One region of the Bacillus sp. NPDC094077 genome, then DNA from elsewhere that is predicted to be linked to it. Evidence: predicted binding sites of a transcription regulator. Region 1 holds the regulator's gene; the other holds the start of a gene.
The links. The regulator LexA, encoded in region 1, represses DNA repair genes until DNA is damaged. The targets are predictions, from matches to a motif close to CGAACATATGTTCG.

Region 1 (3,349 bases):
AGCATCTCGAATCCCCCTTCTAATCAAAACTGATTATTATCATACAATAGTTACTCTTCTTTATCAAGCAATTGCTTTGTATACTCTACATATCTACGATGTACAGTCGCTTTCGAAACATTGTGACCAAAGCCACGAAGCGTTGCTGCAATTTCTTCGAAAGTAAGTTCACTCCTACGCAAACGTACAATTTCCTCAATTGGCACTTCTTTTTTCTCTCTTCCTATGCTTAAATGACGATTTTTTAAATTATTTTCTGGGCGATAACCTTTTTCAACTGCGCGTTGCATGCCACGTTTAATTTTTAAGTTATGAATCTTTCTTTGATATTCTTCAACAATACCAATAATATCTAATACCATCGAATCAGAATCCGACAATTGTAATTCACCATTATGCGTATGCGTATACACTTTTATTCCTTCTTTATGTAAACAGTGCATTAATGCAATCTTCGCATTTCCCCTACCAAGGCGCGTTTCATCTTGAATAAGTAGCACATCAATTTGTTCGTCTCGAATTGTATCTAATACTTCTAATATGCCATCACGTTCAATTGTATAGCCACTAGCCTGCTCCTCAATCACCTTTGTAACATTCATTTGATAGCGCTCAGCTAAATGCAATAATTCATCTTTTTGACGTAATAATGATGTTTCCTGCGCTTCTTTTGTTGTACTCACACGTGCATAAATAATTGCATTCATTTTGAACCCCTCTTTCTCGCTATATTTTCTCTCTAGTGTAACATAAATTTGCCTTTTGTTCGAACTTATGTTTGTAGAATGTTTTTTCACATGTTATACTTATTAATAAGAAAAATGAAAGAAAACGAGGTGTTAGAAAACATGGAAAAGTTAACGAAACGCCAGCAAGACATTCTCGACTTTATTAAGCTAAAAGTACAAGAAAAAGGATATCCACCTTCCGTACGTGAAATCGGTCAAGCAGTCGGCCTCGCTTCTAGTTCTACAGTGCACGGACATTTATCACGACTAGAAGAAAAGGGCTATATCCGACGCGATCCAACAAAACCACGAGCAATCGAAATTTTAGGTGATGACCGAATGGATACAGAAACACAATCTGTTATTCAAGTTCCAATCGTCGGAAAAGTTACTGCTGGATTACCAATTACAGCGGTTGAAAGTGTAGAGGAGCACTTCCCACTCCCTGCTAGCATTGTTGCTGGAGCAGACCAAGTGTTTATGTTACGTATTTCTGGAGATAGTATGATTGAAGCGGGTATTTTCGACGGAGATTTAGTTGTTGTACGCCAACAACAATCTGCTTACAACGGTGAAATTGTCGTTGCCTTAACAGAAGACAACGAAGCAACGGTGAAACGCTTCTATAAAGAAAAAGACCATTTCCGTCTACAACCTGAAAACTCTTCATTAGAACCTATCATTCTAAAGCAAGTGTCAGTTATCGGAAAAGTAATTGGTGTATATCGTGATTTGCATTAAAAAATAATAAAAAGAAGATAATCACCTTATTTATATAGGTAATTATCTTCTTTTTATATTTTGATAGGATTCCTTTCATTCAAAAGAATGCATTTCATTAATTATTAACGCGTTTCTATAGTAACATTTCCAGCAGTTGAACTTGCCTCTAAATCATATTTGGCATCATGGTCAATACTATCTACATCCCCACTAGCCGTTTTTACTGTTACTTTCCCTATAACCTTTTTATAATTCACCTCACCAGCTTTTGTAGATCCCTCCACATTCTTAGCTGTTACATGTTTCAAATCCACATCTCCGGCGAGTACTCCAACACTTACGCGTTCACTTGTCACATCACTTATTTCTATTTGTCCAGCGGATGAATTTACTTTTACATCTTGATAAGAACGTTCAGGTACAATTCTCCTTTCTTACTTTAGTACTGTTCAATACACAGTACCTGTTTTATCCATTTATATTTATTCCCTAAATTTAGAAAAAGCACCAATAAAAGCCCGAATAAGATCTATTGTAACTGACCATTATTCGGGCTTTTATTCGATTCGAATTACATTCATACAAGACTTCATTCACTCTTTCTCCTCTAAGAGCCAACTTCCATTTGTGACCCTAATAAATTACGAAACACACCTTTCCTCTCTTTAGCTAATTGATTAAATTCACCTTTTTGAACAATTTCACCTTTTCCTAAAACAATAACTTGATCTGCATTGCGTATCGTAGATAAACGATGCGCAATAACAATAATTGTCATCGTTCCTTTCAACCTTTCTAATGCTGATTGGATTTTCACCTCATTTTCAGTATCTAACGCACTCGTAGCCTCATCTAATACTAAAATGGTCGGTTGTCTTAAAATGGCCCGGGCTAATACAAGTCGCTGGCGTTCACCACCTGAAAGTCTCACCCCACGATCTCCAATCAGTGTATCAAGCCCATTTGGAAGCATTCGTACAAATTCAGCTGCCGCCGCAAATTCTAATGCAGCCCAAATTTGTTCTTCACTTGCATTCGGATCAATCATCAATAAATTTTCTCTTATACTAGCATTAAATAAGAATGGGTCTTGTGGTACATAGCTAATAGCCCGTCTTAATGACAATAAATTATCAGTTGTAAGAGGAGTACTATCTATTAGCACTTGACCTTTTTCTGGTTGGATTAATCCCATTAAAACATCAATTAATGTACTTTTCCCAGCACCAGAATGTCCTACAATTGCCGTCATACTATTTATTGGAATTTGCACATTAATATTTTGAAGCGCATATAAAGATTCTTGCTTATTATAACGAAAGTAAACATCCTTGCATTCAATACCTTGTTCTATACAAATCGGCTTTATATGTTTTTGCTGATATATATCCTGCATTTCAATTGCTTCATTACACTCCTCTTGTAATTCCCATAAAGATTTAAAAGCAGGAATACTTGCAGCAAGCTGTTCTAAATTAGACTGAATCGCCGTAAAGCGTGGCCATAGTCTGGAGAATATGAGAATGATTAATAGTAATTGGGCAGGTTGCGCTTGAAACATACTTATTGATAAAAATATGAAAAATGCAATTAAAATAGCCATTGAAACTTTATAAAACAATTGAGAATTCGACCTAATTCTCATATACTCCATTTGTTCGTTACTCATCTTTTCTGTTATAGATTGGAACCAATCCAAACGTGATACTTCCAAGGCATTACTCTTTATATCTTTAATTCCATTGAAATGATCTGTTATACCAGAAAGATAACTTTGTGCCAATTCTGAGGTCTTACCGCCTAGTATTCGTGCTTTTTTTATAAAAATACGAGAAGCTGCCAAGAACAATAATCCAAATCCTAAAACAAATATAGTTATTTTGGGAGATAATAAAAAC
Region 2 (3,349 bases), 720 kb from region 1:
ATAGAAGATGCCGTCATATGAAAATTCAAGCTGACGTCCACCTTGATCTGCAGTTCCAATGCAAGTTGCTTTTAATTTCCCTTCGCCAAAAGAAATAACAGTTCCTTCTTTTACACGTTTCGCTGGCTTAACAAGCGTTTCCCACTTATCGCCTTCCTCTTGTTTTAAAAGAAGCACTTCAATGTGTGCGCCTGTATCTTCTTTCACACCGTGCAAGCGAGCTGGCATAACTTTCGTTTCATTTAAAACTAAGCAATCCCCTTCATGTAAGTAAGAAAGAATATCCGTAAAATGTTTATGCTCAATGTCACCTGTTTCACGGTCTAACACCATCAATCTTGATGTTTCACGATCTTCTAGCGGGACTTGTGCAATAAGTTCTTCTGGTAAATGAAAATCAAACAGATTAATATCCATAACTATATCCACCTATTTCTTATTTAAATCGATTTATTATATACATAATAAAAGATAGTACAATACTTAACACAATACATGTAATGATAGGAAAATAAAAGGTAACGTTTCCTTTTTTCACAAAAATATCGCCTGGAAGCCTTCCAATGAACTTCCAAGCTAACCCAATAACAATGAGTAAGATACCTGCTGTAATAAGCAATTTTGGCATCTCCGTCATGGTTGCGGCATCTCCATTCCGAAATGCTCATACGCAAGTGGCGTTACGATTCGGCCTCGCGGTGTTCGTTGTAAAAAGCCAATTTGTAATAAATACGGCTCATACACATCTTCAATCGTATGAGATTCTTCCCCAATCGTTGCCGACACGGTTTCTAATCCAACTGGACCACCACGGAACTTTTCAATAATACCAAGCAATAATTTATGATCAATATGATCGAGCCCTAATTTATCAACTTGCAATAACTCTAGCGCCATTTGTGTAATTTCCATCGTAATCGTTCCGTTACCACGAACTTGTGCGAAATCACGTACACGTCGTAATAGACGATTCGCAATACGAGGTGTACCACGGGCACGTCTTGCAATTTCTAACGCTGCTAACGAATCAATTTCAACTTCGAACACTTCTGCTGTACGTTCAACAATCGCAGACAGCTGATCTACTGTATAATACTCTAATCGTGAAAGCACACCGAAACGGTCACGAAGTGGTGCTGATAGTGCCCCGGCGCGTGTTGTCGCCCCAACTAATGTAAATGGAGGTAAGTCTAAACGTACAGAGCGAGCTGACGGTCCTTTTCCAATTACGATATCAAGACAAAAGTCTTCCATTGCAGGATACAGTACTTCTTCAATCGATCTATGCAAACGATGAATTTCATCAATAAATAATACATCCCCTGGCTGAAGCGCTGTTAATACAGCCGCTAAATCTCCTGGTCTTTCAATTGCTGGACCAGATGTTGTTCGAATATTAACGCCCATTTCATTTGCAATAATATTCGCAAGCGTCGTTTTACCAAGTCCTGGAGGTCCATATAAAAGCACGTGATCTAACGTTTCTTCACGCATTTTCGCGGCTTCAATAAACACCTCTAAATTATGTTTCGCCTTATCTTGGCCAATATACTGACGGAGCGTCTGTGGCCGCAACGAATACTCTAAATCCGCATCTTCATATGCAGATTCCCCTGAAAGGAGACGTTCGTCCATTATACTCACCTCTTACCATTTAGTAAAAGACTAAGTGCCTTTTTAATATACTGATCCGTCGTTAATGATTCTTTTAATAACTCTGGTACAACGCGAGAAACTTCTCGTTCTGCGTATCCAAGTGCGCGCAGGGCCTCCAGTGCCTCATCAAGCTCAGCTGATGAACCTTTCTTCTCATCAAAACGTTCTACATCTGAGAATAAATCAACAAATGCATCTGGTACGACATCTGCTAGTTTTCCTTTTAAATCTAAAATCATTTGGCGCGCTGTTTTCTTTCCGACACCCGGGAACTTCACTAAAAACTTCTCATCTTCATGTTCAATTGCTTGAACAACCTGTCCTGTTTGACCAGAAGCTAAAATTGCAAGAGCGCCTTTTGGTCCAATACCAGACACACCTAACAACTTTGTAAATAATAAACGCTCTTCACGTGTTTTAAACCCGTAAAGTGCCATAATATCTTCTCTCACATAATGATATGTATAGACACGGATTTCTTGCTTACTTCTTTGAAATACATACGGATTTGGTGTGAAAATTTGATAACCAATTCCATTATGGTCAATTACGACATATTCGGGTCCTACATACTCCACGTAACCTGTAACATATTCAAACAAAATACGATCTCTCCCTCTTAAATCATGTATTCCATTTTAACATATTTAATGACAGAAAAGCGAGACTACCCCAACAAATGTTCTCTATTTAAAACTTCTGTTATTTTCCATTGACAGAAAGTATAAAGCATCTTAATATACAGAAGTCGATAATGATTATCAATATTAATTAAAGGGGTTACATTAGGATGAAACGTAAGTTATTTATTTTATTTACTATTATGCTAGTTGTTCTTTCTATCGTTGGCTGTTCTTCTCAAAAAGAAGAATCGAAAGCAAAAGAACAACCGAAAACAAAAGTTGTAAAACACGCTAAAGGGGAAGCTACAATTCCAGTAAATCCAAAGAGAATTGTTGACTTATCTGGATCAACAGAAGAATTATTACTTCTTGGACACAAACCTGTTGGTACAGCAAATACATATAAAGATAAAATTCAAAAGCACTTAACAGACAAGCTAGACGGAGTAAAAGCTGTCGGCTGGTACTGGGCACCTAAAGTTGATTTAGAAGCTGTTACGGCTTTAAAACCAGACTTAATTATTTTAAACAATCGTCAATTAAAAATTTATGATCAATTAGAAAAAGTAGCACCGACAGTTGTTCTAGAAACAAATTTAGAAGACTGGCGCGGTAAATTTAAAGAAGTAGGTAAACTATTTGGCGAAGAAAAGAAAGCAGATAAATGGATTGCAGACTACGATAAAAAGGCAGACTCTTTATCTAAAAAAATTAAAGAGAAAACAAAAGATGAGAACTTTATGTTCGTTGCAGTTACACCACAAAACTTCCGTGTATACGGTAGCTTCGGATACGGTGACATCATCTTTAACGACTTAAAACTTCCAGCAACAAAAGGTACAGATTTAAAACAAACGATGGCACAAGTATCACTAGAAGGCCTTGTTGCATTCCAGCCTGACCAAATGTTTATTGTAAACTTCGGCGGCGAAGCTGACAAAGTTTACGAAGACTATAAAAACAGTGCCGTTTGGAAAGATAATAAAGCAGTAAAAAGTAAGCACGTATACGAAGTATCAAATGAAGTCTTTAATACGAAAGCATTCAATCCAATTGGGAAAGATATGCTA

Region 2: the regulator LexA is predicted to act here: its motif matches at 2,329-2,342, upstream of ruvA (Holliday junction DNA helicase RuvA).

Annotation. Positions count from the first base shown of each region.
Region 1 is NZ_JBNNUF010000001.1:193,150-196,498, forward strand. Features, by position in the region: gene ACQKNR_RS00965 (DUF896 domain-containing protein) at 1-5, opposite strand, end outside; gene ACQKNR_RS00970 (YneB family resolvase-like protein) at 51-707, opposite strand; gene lexA (transcriptional repressor LexA) at 849-1,469, shown strand; partial or broken gene ACQKNR_RS00980 (DUF4097 family beta strand repeat-containing protein) at 1,586-1,876, opposite strand; gene ACQKNR_RS00985 (ABC transporter ATP-binding protein) at 2,059-3,349, opposite strand, start outside.
Region 2 is NZ_JBNNUF010000001.1:908,921-912,269, forward strand. Features, by position in the region: gene queA (tRNA preQ1(34) S-adenosylmethionine ribosyltransferase-isomerase QueA) at 1-417, opposite strand, end outside; gene ACQKNR_RS04755 (DUF2905 domain-containing protein) at 437-637, opposite strand; gene ruvB (Holliday junction branch migration DNA helicase RuvB) at 634-1,635, opposite strand; gene ruvA (Holliday junction DNA helicase RuvA) at 1,641-2,258, opposite strand; gene ACQKNR_RS04770 (iron-hydroxamate ABC transporter substrate-binding protein) at 2,447-3,349, shown strand, end outside.